3 linked regions of the Thiocystis violascens DSM 198 genome follow. Each later gene encodes a partner of the first gene's protein in a complex. Links are inferred from orthologs where the notes say so. Each region holds a gene or a part of one and is shown on either strand. Other genes may lie near its edges. The genes, in order: holB, dnaN and dnaX.

Region 1 (6,884 bases):
GGTGATCTCCTGACAACAACCTACCCACGGAGAGACTGTCAATCTTGAAAAATCCTGTGAATCCTGTCCATTGAAAGCGTTGATTCCGGTAGAAACTTTCCCGGAAATCGCCTTATCTCTTTTCATCGAACGCCGGCGCCTGCTTGGGAAGATCCCGCGCCAGCGTCGCCACCTCCCGGCTGAAATCGGCCAGCGTCGCGCTCAGGGCGGCAATCAGTGCGTTTTCGTCTTTTGGCGCGGCCAGCGGACGCTGGTAGCGGCTCTCGCGCACGGCCAGCACCCGATCGAGATTGGGGTCGAGGACGACCCAGCGCACCTTGAGCAAAGCCTGAGCGTCGGCGGTTCCCTGGAAGGCCAGAACCTCGGCGGCGATCCTGACATCGAGCGGATAGCGCACCTCGCTCGGCAAGATCAGAATGCGGCTGGTACCGAGCAAACGTGCCAGGTTTTCGCTCCAGACCCGCATGAAATCATCCTGCAGCGTCCCGCCCCAACGATGGAACTCGTCGACCGCGAGACGATTTCCACCCGTCTGGGTCACGATCTGCGGCCGATCCAGAAAGACCGGAAAGGACACCGGACCCAATCCGATCGCCAGTTCGCTGTCCGCAGGGGTCGGCGGTCCGTCCATGGCCGATAAGACGGACAGGAGATAGAAACTGGACGGCGGCGTACTCGCGCACCCGCCAAGATTCAGCACCGCCAGAACGACCAGGGTTCGCCACGGCAACCTCGGACTCATCGGCCCTTCCCCTTGAGCAGCGCCTCGGGATGACGTTCCAGATAATCGGCCATCAACCGAACCGAGCGCGCCGCCGTGGAGACTTCCTGAAACATGCGGCGCATCTCGATCGAGACGGCCGAATTCTCCGAAATCGTCGCGCTCGTCGCCTTGAGCGTGGCGGCGGTTTGTTGGAGCGTCAAGGCCAGTTCCGGCGCGATCCGGTCGTTGAGTTGCTCGGCGGTCGCGCGCGCGCCGACCAGCGCGCCTTCGAGTTCGACCAGCGTCCGCTTGAGTTCGGGCGAGTTGATCAGAGCGTTGGCGCCCGCCACCGTCTGACTCAGTTCCTCGCCGATCCGGTCGAGCGGGAGGCGCTCGAGCTTGTCCAGAATGTTGGCGAGCTGGGTCGTCAGCGCCTCCAACTGTGCCGGGAGCGTCGGGATCACCCCGTAGTCGCCATGGCGCGCGACCCGCGCGGGCTTGGCCTCGGGATAGACATCGAGATCGACATACAGCTCTCCGGTCAACAGGCTGCTGGATTTGAGCTGCCCCCGCAACCCGGTCTCGACCAACCGTTCCACCATCCGCTGCCCCTCAAGTTTGCCGGAATCGCCCAGGATCGCGATGCGGTCGGGTTCGATCTCGATCAGCACCGGGAGACGGAATTGCGCATCCTCGACGCTGAACTGAAGCTGGACATCCAGCACCCTGCCCAGATCGATGCCCTTCAGCAGCACCGGCGCGCCGATGGCGAGCCCGCGTACCGAGCCATCGAAAAAGAGCAGATACCGCTCCTTGCGCGCATAGGTCTTGGCGTAGGCCTCCGCGCGACTCGAATACAGCATGAAATGCCCCGCGTCTTCGCCGGGCGCCAGCGCCTGATCGCTGGCCCCGAGCGGAGTCGCGGCGATGGTCTCGGGGGTATCGAAGGAGACGCCGCCAATCAGCACCGACAGGAGCGAGAGCGTATCGACCTTGACTCCGGCGGAACTCAGCGAGAAATCGATCCCGCTCGCGTTCCAGAACCGGGTTCGGGGGGACACCAGCGCATCGTGCGGCGAGGAGACGAACACCTCGATGCTGACCGCCTGGCCATCCGCATCCAGCGCATAGCCGGCCACCTGCCCCACCTGGATCTGACGATAATAGACCGGCGAGCCGATGTTGAGCGATCCCAGGGTCGGCGCGCGCAGCACGAAACGCCGGCCCGGCTCCGAGGTCGTGAACAGCGGCGGTTCTTCGAGTCCTGTGAAATCCCGTCTCGGCCGTCCGTCGGTGACCGGATCCAGAGCAATAAAGGCGCCGGACAACAGGGTCTCCAAGCCCGAAATTCCGCTCGCCGAGACGCGCGGACGCTCGACCCAGAAACGGGTTTTCTCGGTCAGAAAATCCGCGAAGACATGCTTGAGTTCGGCGGTGACGATCACGGTCTTGAGATCCGCGCTGACATCGACGGCAGTCACCTGCCCCACCTCCACATCCTTGAATTTGACCTTGGTTTGCCCCGCGGCAAGCCCCGAGGCGGTCTTGAATTCGATGTGGATGGTCGGCCCCTGTTCCGCGAGGGTCTTGACGGCCAGCCAGACGCCGATCGCCAGCGCCAGCAGCGGAATCAGCCAGACCAGCGAAACCCCGCCGCGCCGGACGAGTGCCTCGGGGAGCGGCTCGGAGGGCGCGTCAAGGGACGCCGGTGGCGAGGCGGTGCGATCGCTCGGGGTTTCTGACATGCGGCTCCCGCTCCAGGACATCCCAGATCAGTCTGGGATCGAAGGACATGGACGCGAGCATGGTGACGACCACGACCGCGCAAAAGAAGATGGCGCCCGCCTCCGCCTGAACGCTCGCCAGATGTCCCAGCCGCACCAGCGCCACCAGGATGGTGACCACGAAGATATCCACCATGGACCAGCGCCCGATCAGCTCCAGGACACGATAAAGCCGGGTGCGCTCGCGCGGACGCCAGTGCGAGCGCCAGTGCACCGACAGCAGCAGAAAGACCAGGATCAACAGTTTCAGGAGCGGCACGACCACGCTGGCGATGAAGACGACGAGCGCCAGTGGCCACAGGCCATAGTCCAGCAGAAAGAGTACGCCGCTGAAAATGGTATCCGATTGAACGTAACCGAGCGAGGTCATCGTCATGATCGGCAGCAGATTCGCCGGGAGATAGAACGCAATCGCCGCCGCCACCAGCGCCCAAGTGCGCTGAAGAGTGTGCGGCTTGCGCCGGTGCAGCACGTCCGCGCAACGCGGACACCGCGGGAGGCGGTTCAGCGCGAGGCCGAAGGAGCGATGATCCCGCACGGCATCCGAGCGGTGCATCACCAATTCGCAGACATCGCAGACGAGATGATCGTCGCCGGGTCGCACCGGTCGCGAAGGGTCGATCTTCAAAGGCACCCGCGACCACACCAGATCCGGATCCAGGGCCGCCTGCGCCGCCGCCAGAATCAGAATCAGCGCGCCAAAGGCAAAGAGCGAGGCACCCGGAACGATGGTTGCCATCTCCGACAGCTTCACCACCGAGACCAGAATCCCGAGCATGAAGACATCCATCATGCCCCAGGGCGCCAGGGTTCGTACCCAGCGATAGAGACGCGGCAGCCAGGGCGGCATGTGCCCCAGCGCAAGCGGAATCAGCACCGCCAGCAGTAGCACCAACTGCAACCCTGGCGCCAGGGCGCTGGTAAAGAGCACCACGGCGGCGATGAACCAGTTACCGCCCTGGTAGAGATCCATCACGCCCGTCAGGAGGGTCGTCTGGGTCGACTGTCCCTGCATCTCGAACGACAGGAACGGGAACGCATTGGCGACGATGAAGAGTACGAACCCGGCAATCGTCAGCGCTAGGGTGCGATTCAGACTATCCGGTCGGTCACGATGCAGGACGCAGCCGCAGCGGGCGCACTCCGAGACACCTCCGGGCGGCAAGGCCGGATTGCGTTGAAGCAGGCCGCATTCGAGACATTCGGTCAGGGTGTCCTGGGTCATCCGATGTCATCTCATGCTCGCAAGCGCGAGCAATGAACGTGTCATTCGAGATTGAACAGGCGTCGGTAATTATCGCCGGTGATGGCCGCGATCTCCAACGGATCCATGCCGCGAATCCCGGCGAGACAGTCCGCGACATGGCTCACGTACCGCGGTTCATTGGGTTTGCCGCGATAGGGCACGGGCGCCAGATAGGGCGAGTCGGTTTCGATCAGCAGCCGATCCAGCGGCACCTGACGCGCGACCTCGCGCAATTCGACGGCCGCCTTGAAGGTCAGGATGCCCGAGAAAGAAATGTAAAAGCCGAGATCCAGTCCCTGACTCGCCATCTCCCAGTTCTCGGTGAAACAGTGCAGAACGCCGCCGACCTCGCTCGCCCGCTCTTCAGTCAGGATGCGGATGGTGTCCGCGCGCGCCTCGCGGGTATGGACGATCAGCGGTTTGCCGCAGGCGCGCGCGGCGGCGATATGGGTGCGGAAACGCGCCTGCTGCCAGGTCAGATCGCCCTCGCTGCGATAGGTATCGAGACCCGTCTCGCCAATGGCGACATTGCGGGGATCGGCGGCCAGTTCGACCAATTGCTCGACGCTCGCCTCGGTCCTGGTCTCCTGATTGGGATGCACGCCCACCGAGACCGCGACCTGAGGGAAGGGATCGACCAGTTGGCGCATCGCTGGATACTGCTCAAGGTCGATGGAGACGCACAACAGTTGGGTCACGCCGGCATCGGCGCAGGCGCCCATCAGGCGTGCGAAGTCGCCGTCATAGGGCTTGAGATCCACCCGATCAAGGTGGCAGTGAGAGTCGACGAGCATCGCGGTTCCTGACTGTGCGCGGTTGCGCGGTTACATGGTATGCGTGGGCCGGTCGGAATTGAGCGCGCCGGCCAGATAGGCCTCGATCTTGCGCCGCGCGCCTCCCTTATCCTGTTCGCTGAACTGGACACCGACACCAATGGAGCGGTTCCCCTCGGCGCCCGCCGGCGTCACCCAGACCACCTTGCCGGCGACCGGGATGCGGTCGGTCTCTTCCATCAATTGCAGCAGCAGAAAGATCTCGTCGCCGAGTTGATAGTTTTTGGTGGTCGGAATGAACAGACCGCCATTCTTGATGTACGGCATAAAGGACATATAGAGCGCGCTCTTGTCCTTGATGGCGAAACTGAGAATCCGCTGTTGCCCGCCCAGCGATCCAGCGGACGTCGTGGTCGCACTCATCTTCAGGGTCTCCCATGATCGCGAAGGTGATTGAGCATCGACCATTCGATGGCCAGCGATTCCAACAGCAAGAGTGGATTGACATTGGTTTCGGCCTGGGCGCGCCCTTCCAGAACCTGCCTCAGGAAACGATGCCCGGACGCCGGATCGAGGTGCCCCGCGAGACGCGCGAAGTCCGCGTGCCGGTCCGGGTTGTCCAGTCTGACCGGTTCGTTGGCGACCATCAAGCGCAGCAGATCGCACAGCCATCCCGCGAGCCAGTCCAGGATCTGCCGCGCGCCGAGCGTATTCCAGACCGCCGCCTCGCTGACCGGATCGCGGGTTCCCGCCGCGATCGCGAGAAATCCGGCCAATCGCTGGCGCCGCTGTTCGAGCAGGTCGTCATCGAATTCGGCGAGCGCGCGCAGTGGAGCGCCATGGGCCAGCCGCAGCCGGAGTGCCTGATCGCTTCGCGAGGTCTGTGCGCTCAACCAGGCCAGCGCGTCCGACTCAGCCGGGATCGGCACCTTGATCTGCTGACAGCGACTGCGGATGGTCGCGGGAAGCTGGCCGATTCGCTCGCCGATCAGACAGAGGATGGTCCGTCCGGCGGGCTCTTCGAGGGTCTTGAGCAAGGCATTGGCCGCCGCGGGGTTGAGCCGATCGGCAGGATCGATCAGCGCCACCTTCCAGTCGGCGCGGCTCGGCGTGAGCGATTCGCGCCCCGCGAAGTCGCGGATCGTCCCGATCGTGATCTCGCCGGACTTGGCTTCGGGGTCCGGTCCGACCCGGATCAGATCCGGATGGCTTCCGGCGGTCACCAGATGACAATCGGCACAGCGTCCACAGGCCACACCCTGAGCGTCGCGTTCGCGACACAGGAGCGAACGGGCAAGGCGTTCGACAAGCTGGCGTTTGCCAACCCCGCGCGGACCGCTGATGAGCAGACCGTGCGCCAGCCGATCCGCCGCGCGCGACGCTTGGAGCCGTGACCAGATATCGGCCAGCCAGGGCAAGGGGGCGTCAGGCACTGTCATGCGTTCGAATCCGCGTACCGACCGTTCAGCGTCAGGTCAATAAAGACCGTCGCCAGTTCACGGACATGATCGGTGACTTCCGGAAGAGACGCGCTGGCATCGATCAATCGATACCGTTCTGGACAGGCGTGCGCACGTTCGCGGTAGACCGCGCGGACGGACTCGAAAAACCGTAGCGCCTCCTGCTCGAAGCGATCCGCTTGGCCGCGACGTCTGCGCGCCCGCTCCAGGCCCAGAACCGGCGGCAGGTCGAACAATAGGGTTAGATCGGGACGCAGCGAACCCTGCACCAGATTTTCCAGAATCGCGATGCGCGCGGGATCGACCCCGCGGCCGCCGCCCTGATAGGCATAGGTCGCATCCGTGAAACGGTCGCAGATCACCCAGATTCCGGACTCCAGGGCCGGACAGATGGTCCGCTCAAGATGCTCTGCACGGGCGGCGAACATGAGCAGCAATTCGGCCGTCTCGCTCATCCCGGTGTTGAGCGGATCCAGCAGCAAGGCGCGCAGGCGCTCGGCAATGGGCGAACCGCCGGGTTCGCGCGTCGTGATCAGGCTTAGGCCGCGCTCGCGCAGAAGTCGGGCCAGTTGATCGACCTGGGTGGACTTGCCAGCGCCTTCGATGCCTTCGAGCGTGATGAAACGCCCTCGTTTCGTGGATTCCATGATCTCAACCGCTCTTTCTAGGTGTTCCAGGACTCGGATCGATGCGCTCGACGCGAAGGTTGCGCGGCATCCCTGTCGGGGCGAATTCATTCGCCCCGACAGGCCAGCGTCCTGCTCAAGGGATGGAGATGCCCTTATCTCCGTGCGAATCCCACACAAGTAGAATTGATGACACGCCCTACGGCTTACCCAGAATATAACGCCGGACGGCTCGATTATGCGCATCGAGCGTGCCCGAGAATTCGTGACTGCCATCGCCCCTGGCAACGAA
Region 2 (6,730 bases), 3.1 Mb from region 1 along the record:
GCCAAACCCAGGTTTCGGAGACCGCTGGCAGACGGTCATGATGCATGATCAATCGACGGGCACGCTCATTCCACGCATGGGTGCGCTCGACAACCCAGCGCTTCGGCAGCGGAACGAAGCCGTCGGCGTTGGCGATCACCACTCGGTCAGGCGCCCCGTCCACGTGCCAGGAGCCAACGCTTTTGTTGGCTGGATGGCGCACGACTTCCACGCGGATCGCGTGGGTCTGCTCGGTGGTTTGGGCAAATTGACCGGCGTAGGCGCTATCGACAAACAGCGTGTTGATCTGGGGGTACTTGGCGGCCGCGTCAGCGACGGCGCCCGAGGCGGCATCGCGGTCCTGAAGATTGGCCGCGACCACGCTCACCGCCAACACGAACCCCAAGGTATCGACCACCAGGCTGCGCTTGCGCCCCTTGACCTGCTTGCCCGCATCAAAGCCGCTCGGTCCACCCTGCGGCGAGCCGCGGGTCGATTGCGCATCCAGCACCGCCGCCGTCGGCGCGATCTCACGCCCCTCGCGTTCGCGCCATTGCCCCCGCAGTCGATCATGCATCTGCTCAAACTTCCCAGCCGCACTCCAACGGCGAAACGTCTTGTAGACATTCTGCCAAGGCGCGAAATCGTGCGGCAGCATCCGCCACGCGCACCCCGTGCGCACCACGTAGCAACACGCCTCCAGGATGCTCCGGCGCGACACGCGGGGCGGTTGACCCCGCCCGCCCGGCATCTCAAAGAGAGCGGCGACCAAGTCCCACTCCGCATCGGTCAGACAACTTGGGTAGCTTTGGTCGGGGTCGTGGCGACGATGCGCATCCGTATACCCATACCGACGCGGCGTTGCGCGCGCTTGCGCCTCGAGACCACTCTCGCCCCGGAGGCGCGTGACGCCCGCCTCCCGCAAGGACTTGCGAATCGTTGCTTCATGAGCCTCGATTCCCGTCCGTGCCGCGAGTTCCCGGGCAATCTCTGACAGCGTGGAGGTCGGGCGATCCGTGACAATTTGACGCAATACCGCTTGCTCCGCCTCGTGAATCTTGGGGGGACGACCAGCTTTCGACATCAGCGCACACCAGCTCAGTTGTAGACTGGTATACAAATAGCAGCTCAATTATTTTTGTCTACACCCTCTAAGCGAAACGTCAGAATTTCGCTTGTGGATAAGTCTGTTAGACGACGCTAGACTATCTAAAATCGATGGTCTTTGAAAATCTCCGCCTACTCGGCCTGGTGACCGCAGGCACTCGGGGTGTCAGCGGTCGACATGAAAACCGCATAAAAAATAGACGAAAAAAGCCGCAATTTAACATCTTAGTCAGGAGATACCATGGATTTATGGGAGCAGTGTGTCAGGCAACTGAAGGGCGAATTAACATCGGCGGAATTCAACACTTGGATTTTACCTCTCCAGGCACGCGTCGACGGACTTCAGTTACAACTATACGCTCCCAATCGATTTGTGTTGGATTGGGCGCAGAATCATTATGAAAAAAGACTACTCGAACTTTGTACTCTTTTTAGTGAAGGGTCTGTTCCTCAGATTACATTCGAAGTGGGAGGTGTTGAACACCGCGTCAATAACCAGACTGATCGAGACCAAAACTTTATTTCAGCCGTCGTTCCTGAGCTTGCGCAAAGGCGTTCAAATGCCCATCTTAATCCGGATTTCACGTTTGAGACTTTTGTAGAGGGGAAATCGAATCAACTTGCTCGTGCTGCCTCGATGCAGATCGGCCAGAATCCTGGCACGGCTTATAACCCTTTATTTATCTATGGTGGAGTTGGACTCGGCAAGACACATTTAATGCATGCCGTTGGGAACATCATACTGTCATCGAATCCGACTGCTCGGGTCGTTTACTTACACTCCGAAAGATTTGTCGCCGAGATGATTAAGGCGCTCCAGCATAATAAAATTGATGATTTCAAGAAAACCTATCGCTCGGTCAATGCGCTTCTCATTGATGACGTTCAGTTTTTTGCGGGCAAGGAGCGCTCCCAGGAAGAATTTTTTCACACCTTCAACGCACTTTTTGACTCACGCCAACAAATTATCCTCACGAGTGATCGTTTTCCGAAAGAGGTTGTTGGGCTGGAGGAGCGCTTGAAATCACGTTTTGGTTGGGGACTGACAGTATCAATCGAACCACCGGATCTGGAGACAAGCGTTGCTATCCTTCATTGCAAGGCGACCCAGTGGGGCGTGGAACTCCCCGATGATGTGGCTTTTTTTGTAGGTCGTCGAATCCGATCGAATATTCGAGAATTAGAGGGGGCGTTACGTCGTTTAGTCGCAAATGCCGAATTTACTGGCAAGGCGATCAACCTGGAATTTGCCAAGCATGCACTTCGAGACATGCTGGCAGCTCAGGACAAACAGGTCAGTGTTGAGAATATTCAAAAAACAGTTGCAGAGTATTTCAAGCTTCGTACGTCCGACATGCTTTCGCCAAAACGGAGCCGATCACTCGCGCGACCGAGACAAATCGCCATGACATTAGCAAAAGAACTGACTAAGCACAGCCTGCCAGAAATTGGCAATGCATTCGGCGGTCGTGATCATACTACCGTTCTACATGCTACTCGAAAAATAAAAAGCTTAAGGGAAAGCGAAGCGGGGGTAGACGAAGATTACAAGAATCTGTTAAGAATACTTAACTCATAGTTTTTTAAGTAACGCCAATCGTAATATTATAGAAAATTACGATTGGCGAACTATTTTGCCATTTATGGAGAGTTCGATGGAATTTGTCGTTAACCGAGAAATACTTTTACCCGCTCTCGTCAAGGTGACCGGCGTTGTCGAGCGGCGCCAAACTTTGCCAATTCTGAGCAATCTGCATTTGTTCGCTGAAAGTGGCCGAGTGACAATGACTGGATCTGATTTAGAGGTTGAAGTTAAAACTGATTTTGCAGTTGAAACCCAGCATACGGGCGATGCCACCATACCTGCTAGAAAATTAATCGACATTTGTCGGAGCCTGGGTGATGGCGCAGAAATTCGGTTCCGTATTGGGGATGATCGATGCGTAATCACCTCGGGACGCGGACGTTTTTCTTTGGGCGTATTGCCTGCGGCTGATTTTCCGTTTATGGAGCCTGTCAACGATGGTTTTCAGTTCACCATCAGTGAGTCCATATTAAAACGATTGCTGGAAAAGACATCGTTCGCAATGGCGCAACAGGATGTACGCTATTACTTAAATGGACTACTTATCGAATTTAATGCCACTTCATTAACGGCAGTTGCGACCGATGGCCATAGGCTCGCAAAATATCGTAGCAAGGTAGCTATAGGTATCAGCGAACCCCGTCAAGTGATCATACCGAGCAAAACCATCCTGGAGCTTCGGCGGCAACTGAGTAGTTCCGAGGAGGATGCAACGATGAGCTTAGGAGAAAAAAGTTTCCACATCTCCTTTGGAAATATGGCTATGACGTCAAAAATAGTTGACGGTCGCTACCCTGAGTATGAACGAGTCATACCCCGCGAACTTCAAAAATCGGCATTATTGAAAAAAGATGAACTGAAGCGCTCGTTATCCCGAACGGCGATCTTATCAAACGAAAAATATCGTGGTGTTCGACTCACATTCTTGCAAGACACACTCAAACTTCTCGCACATAATCCAGAGCAGGAAGAAGCCGAAGAGGAAATCGAACTCCTTTATACCGACGAGTCGACATCGATCGGTTTTAATGTCTCCTATCTTATGGACGTTTTAGGTGCCATCGACGAAAGCGATGTCCATATCCAATTCCAGGATGGGAACAGCAGCTCAGTCTGGCGCGGCAAAGACGCTGAAGATGAAACTTTTGTTGTTATGCCCATGCGAATTTAAATCGGCGTTGGTTCATAAAGAAACAGAAGGGCAGGATTTACTTTTCCCCATTTTTCAACCCCTAGATCAAACGCGATAAGCGCCATCCCCATTGCTCGTAGCGCTTCGCGAACCCGCTGGCTCCCCCCACCCGACGCGACCTCGGTTGAGTGCTGGCCCATTGGCTCGGTACTCCCAAAAGCCGGGCGACCGACGCTCCGTGCCAACAAACCGTCGAGCCGGTCTTCGGCATTATCAAATCCGTGATGGGGTTTCGGCTGTTTCTCCCGCGCGGTCTGGAATCCGAATGATCAAGCCTGACAGGCTGCTAGAATACCCCGATCCAACGCACGCCAGTACAGACCGCTTCGGCAATTTCCACTCATCCAACATGCCAACACCTCCCTCGCTCGTCACCGCCCTGTCTCACAAGACCTTTGCAATGGCGCTGGCAGCCATCTGCATGAGCCTGATGGTGTTAGCCCTGTTCGAACACTGGGAATTGCAGCAGGAGACGGCCAGTCTGCGGGCTGAATCACTGGCGGGGGAGCGGGACCGTCTGATCGGGACGGTGCGCCAGGCGATTGCATTCGCGCGCCATCAGCAGACCCGCGTCGCAACGGGTCAGGGTGACGGAGACGCCTCGGCCGATCCGCGCGCCGAGGCGCAGCGCGCGACCCTGGACTGGCTCGAACGGCTACCCTTCGAGGACGGTACCTACGTCTTCGCGGGACAATGGGACGGTCTGTCGCTGGCGGGGCCGGCCAAGGGAGAAAACATGCTGGAGGCGACCGACGAGAACGGCAAGCCGATCGTGCGTGCGCTGATCGAGCAGGCGCGCGCTGGCGGCGGCTTCGTCGAGTATGTCCTGCCACTGTTCCCAGGCCAGCGCTCGGCGCCCAAAATGAGCTATGTCGAGACGCTCGACGAGTGGGGCTGGTATGTCGGAGCGGGCGCCTATCTCGACGAGATCGAGCAAGGTGTCAGCGCCTTGCGTCAGTCCGCCCGCCAGCGTTTTCAGATAGAGATCCTTTCCATCGGGGGACTGTTCGCGCTGATCGTCGCCTTTTTCTATCTCCTGATCCGCGGATTGACGCGCCGGGCGCGCATCAATATCGAATCCTTCGTGAAATACTTCGAGCAATCGGCCAATTCGCAAGTGGAGATTGTGCCGCCGTCGATGGCTTTTAGCGAGTTCCAGACGATCGCCCGCTCCGCGACGACCATGATCAAGAAACACCGACAGGCCGAACGCGCTCTGCGCGCGAGCGAACGACGGTTTCGTACTCTGGTGGAGGTCAGTCAGTATTACATTCAGGAAATCGATACCGCTGGCACCATCCAGTACGCCAACCCCGCCTGTCACGCACTGCTGGGTTACCGCCCCGAGGAACTGATCGGCCGCAGTGTCGCCGATCTGGTGCCCGAGGCCGATAGGTTGGCCCTGCTGCACGATCTTCAGTCGTTCGCGCTTCGCCAGCCGCCGCCCCAAACCTATTACAGCCGCAACCTGACCCGCGACAGGCGCCTGATCGACGTGCAGGTGGACTGGAACTACAAGCGCGACGAGCGCGGGCGGGTCGTCGGCTTCGTCAGCGTCGCCAAGGACATCTCCGATTACCGCCGCGCCCGGCTGCTGCTCGACGGCCGCAACCGGGTGCTGGAGATGCTGGCGCGCGGCCGGCCCATGACCGACATGCTGGAGGCCATCGTCGCCTATCTCGAACAGATCGCCCCGCATGCCATCTGTTCGATTCATCGATTCGATCCCGAGACCCAGACCCTGCACACGCTCGCGACCCTGCGTTTGCCAGAGTCCTATACCCGTGCCGTTGAGGGCGTGCGGGTGGGGTTCGGCGTAGGTTCCTGCGGAACCGCGGTCGTCACCGGCCAGCGCGTGATCACGGAGGATATTCTGGCGGATCCCGACTGGTCCGATTTTCGGGAGCTGATGCTCCAGACCCCGCTCCGGGCTTGCTGGTCGCAACCCATCCTGGACCACTCTGGGCAGGTGCTCGGCACCTTCGCCGTGTATGCCACCCAGACGATGGAGCCAACCGAGGCGGATCTGGAACTGATCGAGTCGGCGGCCGAACTGGCGGCGATCGTCATCGAACACGAGCAGGCCGAGACCGCGATCCGTAAGGCGGAGGATCAGTCGCGGCTGCTGCTGGAATCCAGCACCGAGGGGATCTTCGGTCTGGATCTCGCGGGCCGGATCACCTTCATCAATCCGGCCGCCGCCAATCTGGTCGGTTTCGACCCCGACGAGTTGATCGGGAATGCCGTCCACAATCTGATCCATCACTCCCACGCCGATGGCACCCCGCTGTACCACGAAGACTGCGCCATGCTGGCCGCCGCGCGCGAGGGCGGTAATCACCATGTCGCCCATGAAGTCCTGTGGCGCAAGGACGGCAGTTGTTTTCCGGCCGAGTACTGGGCGACCCCAATGCGACGCGATCAGCGGATCGAAGGGGCCGTGGTGACCTTCCACGACATCAGCGTCCGCCGCCGCGCCGAGGCGGAGATTCGACATCTCGCCTTCCACGACGCCCTGACCGGCCTGCCCAACCGGCTGCTGTTTAAGGAGGAACTGCAACAGGCGCTCACCGCGCTGCGGCGCGAGCGCAAGCGCTTCGCCCTCCACCTGCTCGATCTGGACCACTTCAAGGATGTCAACGACAGTCTCGGTCACCCGGTCGGCGACGAACTGCTGCGCGCCGTGGCCGATCGGCTCTCCGCGATCACCCGAGGCACCGATCTTCTGGCCCGTCTCGGCGGCGACGAGTTCGCTCTGCTGCAGGGTGAATTCAAGGACATTGCCGATGCCGCCGTGCTGGCCGGGAAAATCGTCGAGAACCTCGGTCAGGACTTCCACCTGAACGGTATCCGAATCGCGATCAACA
Region 3 (6,814 bases), 3.0 Mb from region 1 along the record:
GCTTGCGGCGACACAAGCCGTCCTGGACACGGTTTTATACGACACGGAGACGAGCAACGACCAAGCCAGCAGTCGGCGGAAGACAGAACACAGGATTGGATCTGAATGAATACACCGAACGAAGAGATCGAGTCAGGGCTTCGCACCATCACTCAAGCCGACATCCACACCACCAAGCCCGGGAAACGCTACCTTGGATCTCGAATCGTCCAACATCAATGCGTCGATTCTAGGCTTCGGTCGCAGGAAGGGAACGCGAAAATACAAAGAATGCGAACAACGTCACATCTCGTCAAAGCTCATGATGGCTCGCATCGGGCAGGATGATATTGAGTTCCAACACCTCATGCGACTCTTCCTGCTCATAGTTCACGGTGACGGCATCCATATCGACATCGACGTATTTTCGAATGACGGCCAGGATTTCCCGTTGCAGTTGAGGCAGATAGGAGGGACGACTGCGCGCGGCACGATCATGCGCCACCAGGATCTGCAGCCGCTCCTTGGCGACATTCGCGGAGCCTTTCGGCTGAGTGGAGCGGAAGTAGTCGAGCAAGCCCATGGGTTACCCTCTGAATAAGCGGCTCAGGAAGCCTTTCTTCTCCGTATGAAGGAACCGGTGCGGCACCTCCTCCCCAAGATAGCGCGCCACCATGTCGCCATAGGCCTGCCCGGCGTCGCTTTCGCGGTCCAGAATCACGGGGCTGCCGGAATTTGAGGCGGTCAGCACCGCCTTGGATTCCGGAATGATACCGAGCAGATTCAAGGAGAGAATTTCCTGAACATCCTCGACACTCAGCATCTCGCCACTTTCGACCCGAGCGGGGTCATAGCGGGTCAGGAGCAGGAATTCGCGGATGGGGTCGTCGTTGGTCTCGGCGCGCCGTGACTTGCTCGACAGGATGCCCAGCATGCGATCGGAATCGCGCACCGAGGAAACCTCCGGGTTCGTCACCACCACGGCATCATCGGCAAAATACATGGCCATGGTGGCGCCATGTTCGATGCCGGCCGGCGAATCGCAGACGATGAAATCGTAGACCTGGGACAACTCCTCCAGGATCCGGCCCACCCCTTCCTTCGTCAGCGCGTCCTTATCCCGCGTCTGGGAGGCCGGCAGGACATAGAGATGATCGCAACGTTTGTCGCGGATCAATGCCTGGTTGAGATTGGCCTCCTGATTGATGACATTGACGAAGTCATAGACGACGCGCCGCTCGCACCCCATGATCAGATCCAGGTTGCGCAGGCCGACATCGAAGTCGATGACCACCGTTCGTTTGCCCCGTTGAGCCAGCCCCATCGCCAGAGCGGCGGCGGTGGTTGTCTTGCCGACCCCGCCCTTGCCCGAGGTGATCACGATAATTCTCGCCAAGGTCACACCCTCCTTAAAGGGATCTGTTCCGTTGCCCGGTTCTGAAGATGCCGACTGCACGTCGATGTTTGCCGCATTGCGCGCACCCTGCTTTGCGAAAATCCACGCGCGATGGGCATAGGATTAAAGTTTTTCGATACGCAGGATCTTCTGATCCAGAAAGATCTGGACCGGAAACCCGCGCATTTCCGCTGGAATATTCTCGCTGACCCGGTAATGACCGGCAATCGAAACCAACTCCGCCTGCAGATCCTGACAGAAAATGCGCGCATCGAGGTTACCGTTCATGCCGGCAAGCGCACGGCCACGCAGTGGGCCGTAAACATGGATGTTGCCATCCGCCATCAGTTCGGCCCCCGAACTCACGGCCGCGATAATGGAAAGATCGCCACCCGAGGCATAGACCCGTTGCCCCGAACGGACCGGCCGCGCCACGACCATGGAACCTGTGTTCGCCTTTCGCGTCGGCGGTTCGCCCTTCGAGACACCCGAAGACCGGGGCTGCAACTGCTGCGCCTCAAGCTCGGTTCCGGCATCGGATTCGGGCGAATTCGCATTGGCGGCGGATTTGCCGGCACGCACGTAGGAATCGCGCAGAATCGCAAGCTCCAGCGCCTCCGCCGCCGCATTTTGCTCCTGATTTCCGCCTCGCACACCGAACGGAATCATGCCATATCCGCGTAACAGCCCGACCAGCAACGGCAGACCCACCGTCCCGGCATCGGACGGAAAATCGCTTAAATCGATCACGACCGGGGTGTTGTGGAAAAAATCGGGCGCCTGTTCGACCTTGGCACCCAATCGGATCGCCACCGCATCGATATCGCTATCGATCAGCCGAATGATGGGCAGCGTGAAACTTGCCGCCTTCAGTTCAAAGCCTTTTGAAGCGTCTGCCACCTTGTTCGGAGAATTCACTGCCATGATGTTGGACTCGGGCGTCGGACGCCCCTGACCCCGCGCTGTCTTGATTCGACTATCGCCATCCGATGCCTCATGCAAGCGAGTCTGCCTCATACCCTATAATGCTAACCGCTGTCCGCTTGGCATCCTAGCGTAAGACGTTCGACGTGTGTCTCGAATGACGCGCGGCTTATCCAGGCGGCCACTGCAACGGACGCCCTCCCAGGACATGCAGGTGCAGATGATACACGGTCTGACCGGCGCCCGCGTTGCAATTGACGACGGTTCGATAACCGCTCTCGGCGATTCCCTCCCGCGCCGCCATCTTGGCCGCGACGAGAAACAAATGACCGATCAACGCCGCATCCTCGGGTTGCACATCGTTGAGGGTCGGAATCGGTTTGCGCGGGATCACCAGAAGATGCACGGGCGCCTGCGGGTTGATATCCCGAAAGGCGACCACCTCATCGTCTTCATACAGAAGATCGACAGGGATCTCACCGGAAGCGATCTTGCCGAACAGCGTCTCGGACATGAATCTTGCCCTCATTCCCTGTTCGCCGGCTTGAGGCCGGTCACCAGGGGAGTCATGAATGGATTGAAACGTCGCGCGCCACACTAACGCCCATCAAACCGCCTTTATCCTGTTATTGACGCGCGTCGACACAGGGCTTTAAAGGTCACGGCGTCCGGCAAAGGCCAGCGCCAGCGTCCCCCCGTCGACATGCTCCAGTTCGCCGCCCAGCGGTACCCCATGGGCGATACGGGTGATCTTCACCCCATGGCGGGCGGCGAAATCGGCAATGAACTGCGCCGTCGCACTGCCCTCCACGGTCGGACTGATGGCCAGGATCACCTCCATGATCGATTCGTCTCGTAAACGGCCTTCCAGTACATCGAGCCCCAGTTCATCGGGGCCGATTCCATCGAGCGGCGAGAGCCGCCCCCCGAGCACGAAATAGAGACCGCGAAAATCGGTCGCCTGATCGATGGCGACGATCTCGGAGGGCTGCTCGACCACGCAGAGCAGGCTCGCATCGCGTTTGGGATTGGCGCAGATCCCGCACAGATCATGTTCGCTCAGGGTTCGGCAGCGCCGACAGCTCTGGACCCGGGCCATGGCGTCCGCCATGACGCGCGCCAGACGGGCACCGCCCTCCCGATCGCGCTCCAGCAGATGGAAGGCCATCCGCTGCGCCGATTTCGGCCCAACGCCCGGCAGACAGCGCAGGGCATCGATCAACTGATTCAGCAAGGAGCGCTCGGCCATGACGGAGATCGATCGCTTAGAAAGGGAGCTTCATGCCCGGCGGCAGCGGCATCCCGGCGGTCAGCTCGGCCATGTTTTCCTTGACCTTCTCGGCGATGCGCTGAGTCGCCGCGTTGACCGCCGCCGTGATCAGGTCTTCCAGCATCTCCTTGTCGTCGCCCATGAGCGAGGGATCGATCTCGACCCGTTTGACCTGATGCTGGCCGGTCATGGTGATCTTGACCATGCCGCCGCCGGCCTCGCCAATGACCTCTTCCTGCGCCAGTCGCACCTGTGCCTGTTGCATTTCTTCCTGCATCTTCTGCGCCTGCTTGAGCAAGCCACCGAGTCCAGCCTTCATAACGATCGACCTCATGGTGAAAAATTGGAGCACTCGTGCCCTTACGCCAGGCCCGCGCCTGGGCGCGGGCAGAGAGAGAACAAATTTAGCGATGCGTTGGCCGCGAAGGAATCGCGTCAATCCGCTGGCGTGATACTCCCCGGCACCCACTCCGCGGCGAGACGCTCGCGCAACTGCTCGGCCACCGGATCCGACCGCATGCTGTCCACCGCGGCGCGCTGACGCTCGTCGGCCTCGCGCGCCCGACGCTGCGCCAGGGTCTCCTGGCGGGGATGCGCAACCTGGATGTCGAGTTTGACCGCCGTGCCCAACGCCTGCTCCAGGGCCTCGCGCAGTCGCGTCTCGGCGCTTGCGACCCGCAGATTCTCGGCGGCCGGATCCAGTGTCAGGGCCAACCGCCCCTGCGTCCATTCCAAAAATCCGCAATGATGCGCGAGTTGGCTGGGAATCCCCTTGAGCGGGAGTCGCGCCACCAACTGCTGCCAGTCGGCCGCGGATTCGAGCGTCACCGTCTCCGTGCGCGACGCGGCATGTACCGCGACCGGACCGGCCGGCAAGGCGCCCGCCGGCGATGGATTCGGGACAGACGACACCGAAGCCCGCGTGCTGACGGGCGGCAACTCTGGCTCGACAGGCCGGGGCCCACTGCCCGGAGCGGCGCGATCTCCCGCCGCCGGTCGCGGCGACCGAGCGGATTCGCCCAACCCCGCCGCCGGACGAAAGGCCAGCGCGCGCAACAAGACCATCTCGAACCCGGCGCGCGGATCCGGCGCCAACGGTAGATCCCGCTGTCCGGTCAGCGCCACCTGATAATAAAGTTGGACATCCTCGGCGGGGAGCGCGGCGGCCAGCGCGGCCAATCGCGCCTGATCCGGATCGTCCGCCGCCAGGATTCCCGGCACCTGTTGAATCAGCGCGATCCGATGCAGCAGGGTGATCGTTTCACGCAGCAATTCCCCGAAGTCCGGCGTCAGCGCCGCGGCCCGTTCGATCTCGGCGAGCACGCGCGCCCCGTCCGCCGCCGCCAGCGCATCCAGCAGATCGAGCACCAGGTCGCCGCTGACGGTCCCGAGCATGGCCCGCACCTCGTCCTCGACGACCCGTCCGCCGCCGAAGGCGATCGCCTGATCGAGCAGACTCAAACCGTCGCGCATACTGCCATCGGCGGCACGGGCAAGCAATGGCAGCGCAGTCGACTCGAATTCGAGGCCCTCGGTGCTTAGAACATGACGCAGACGCTCCGCGATCTCGCCCGGCAGGAGACGACGCAGATTGAATTGCAAACAGCGCGAGAGCACCGTGACCGGCACCTTTTGCGGGTCCGTGGTGGCGAGCAGAAATTTCACATGCGGCGGCGGCTCCTCCAGCGTTTTCAACAGCGCGTTAAAACTGTGGGAGGAAAACATGTGCACCTCGTCGATGAGATACACCTTGAAACGCGCCCGCGCCGGGGCATAGGGAACGTTATCGAGCAACTCGCGGGTCTGATCGACCTTGGTGCGGGAGGCCGCGTCCACTTCCAGCAGATCCACGAACCGGCCGCTATCGATCTCCCGGCAGGCCGAGCAAACGCCGCAGGGCCGCGAACCGATGCCTTCCTCGCAATTCAGCGCCTTGGACAGGATCCGCGCCAGCGTGGTCTTGCCGACACCTCGTGTCCCGGTGAACAGATAGGCGTGATGGAGTTGGTCGCGGTCGAGCGCATTGGACAGCGCGCGCACGACATGCTGCTGTCCGACCATATCGTCGAACGATTTGGGACGCCATTTGCGGGCGAGCACCTGGTAGGACATGCGCGACTTGAATTGGCCGGATTGGTGGTAAGCGAACGCTTGGGATGGACGCCAGTGTAACAGATGACGTTCTGTCCGGATGACTTGCCGAACCCACCCCGGAACTCTGCACGGAGATTCAGGATCGCGGTGAGGGCGGCGGCCCACGCCAGCCACACCCCGGCACACGCTTCAACCGCTGCGGCTGCTCCCTTCCGGGCCTGACCGGGTTCACGGTCTCGCGTTGCGAGGGGACCGACGCAGGCCACCATAACGCGATGTCTCGGGCAAGCCCGAATGCGAGCGGCGCAGAGTAACAAAGACCGTCAGGTAAGACAAATGCCTTTCAACGGCTGCGGATCAGGGTACCGACGCCGGTATCCGTGAAGAGATCCAGCATCACCGCATGTTCCACCCGTCCGTCGATGATATGGGCCGTCTTGACGCCGGACTGGACCGCGTCGAGCGCGCACTGAATCTTCGGCAGCATGCCGCCGTGGATCACGCCCTCCGCGATCAGCGTTTTGACGCGCCCGACATCCAGATCCTGGATGAGCGTGCCGTCGGCGTCGAGCAGCCCGGCGATATTGGTCAGCAACAGGAGCTTTTCGGCCTTCAGCACCTGGGCGATCTTACCCGCGACCAGATCGGCGTTGATGTTATAGGAACGCCCGTCCGCGCCCACCCCGATCGGCGCGATGACCGGGATGAAGTTGCCGTTGACCAGCATGTTCAGGATGCTCGGGTCGATACTCTCGACCTCGCCGACATGCCCGATATCGATGATCTCGGGTTCCTTCAGCTCAGGGGCGTCTCGCTTCAGGAACATCTTGCGGGCACGGATCAGATCGCCATCCTTCCCGGTCAGGCCGACGGCGGAACCGCCATGCCGGTTGAGGAAATAGACGATCTCCTTATTGACCAGTCCGCCCAGGACCATCTCGACCACATCCATGGTTTCGGCATCCGTCACCCGCATGCCCTGCACGAACTCGCTCGTCTTGCCGAGACGCTTGAGCAGCGAGCCGATCTGCGGCCCGCCGCCATGCACGATCACCGGGTTGATCCCGACCATCTTCATCAGCACCACATCGCGAGCGAAGCCCTCCTTGAGAACATCGTCCACCATGGCGTTGCCGCCATACTTGATCACC

Evidence for each region.
Region 2: the proteins of holB (region 1) and dnaN are in contact, whole or in part, in a cryo-EM structure (PDB 8GIZ), measured with the Escherichia coli proteins. The link is inferred for Thiocystis violascens DSM 198 from one-to-one orthologs.
Region 3: the proteins of holB (region 1) and dnaX are in contact, whole or in part, in a cryo-EM structure (PDB 8GIZ), measured with the Escherichia coli proteins. The link is inferred for Thiocystis violascens DSM 198 from one-to-one orthologs.

What each region holds. Positions count from the first base shown.
Region 1 is NC_018012.1:20,477-27,360, reverse strand. What follows is about bases 3,939-6,884. They hold holB (DNA polymerase III subunit delta'), read right to left. Parts: upstream 5,946-6,884; coding sequence 4,932-5,945; downstream 3,939-4,931. Other genes in these bases: mltG (endolytic transglycosylase MltG), read right to left, coding at 6,792-6,884; tmk (dTMP kinase), read right to left, coding at 5,942-6,613; THIVI_RS00145 (PilZ domain-containing protein), read right to left, coding at 4,558-4,929; THIVI_RS00150 (TatD family hydrolase), read right to left, coding at 3,939-4,527. Also shown: THIVI_RS00165 (PqiC family protein), read right to left, coding at 113-742; THIVI_RS00160 (PqiB family protein), read right to left, coding at 739-2,448; THIVI_RS00155 (paraquat-inducible protein A), read right to left, coding at 2,399-3,712; more of THIVI_RS00150, read right to left, coding at 3,754-3,938. UniProt on the Escherichia coli protein: Part of the beta sliding clamp loading complex, which hydrolyzes ATP to load the beta clamp onto primed DNA to form the DNA replication pre-initiation complex.
Region 2 is NC_018012.1:3,119,465-3,126,194, reverse strand. Bases 2,000-4,791 are described here. They hold dnaN (DNA polymerase III subunit beta), read left to right. Parts: upstream 2,000-2,741; coding sequence 2,742-3,842; downstream 3,843-4,791. Other genes in these bases: THIVI_RS13785 (EAL domain-containing protein), read left to right, coding at 4,129-4,791; dnaA (chromosomal replication initiator protein DnaA), read left to right, coding at 2,000-2,665. In the rest of the region: THIVI_RS13800 (IS5 family transposase), read right to left, coding at 1-1,063; more of dnaA, read left to right, coding at 1,328-1,999; more of THIVI_RS13785, read left to right, coding at 4,792-6,730. UniProt on the Escherichia coli protein: Confers DNA tethering and processivity to DNA polymerases and other proteins. Acts as a clamp, forming a ring around DNA (a reaction catalyzed by the clamp-loading complex) which diffuses in an ATP-independent manner freely and bidirectionally along dsDNA.
Region 3 is NC_018012.1:2,971,714-2,978,527, forward strand. The notes cover bases 3,344-6,219. They hold dnaX (DNA polymerase III subunit gamma/tau), read right to left. Parts: upstream 5,682-6,219; coding sequence 4,005-5,681; downstream 3,344-4,004. Other genes in these bases: recR (recombination mediator RecR), read right to left, coding at 3,344-3,548; THIVI_RS13180 (YbaB/EbfC family nucleoid-associated protein), read right to left, coding at 3,565-3,888; argB (acetylglutamate kinase), read right to left, coding at 6,007-6,219. In the rest of the region: cell division topological specificity factor MinE, read right to left, coding at 293-562; septum site-determining protein MinD, read right to left, coding at 566-1,375; septum site-determining protein MinC, read right to left, coding at 1,499-2,299; THIVI_RS13170 (histidine triad nucleotide-binding protein), read right to left, coding at 2,469-2,813; more of recR, read right to left, coding at 2,952-3,343; more of argB, read right to left, coding at 6,220-6,814. UniProt on the Escherichia coli protein: Part of the beta sliding clamp loading complex, which hydrolyzes ATP to load the beta clamp onto primed DNA to form the DNA replication pre-initiation complex.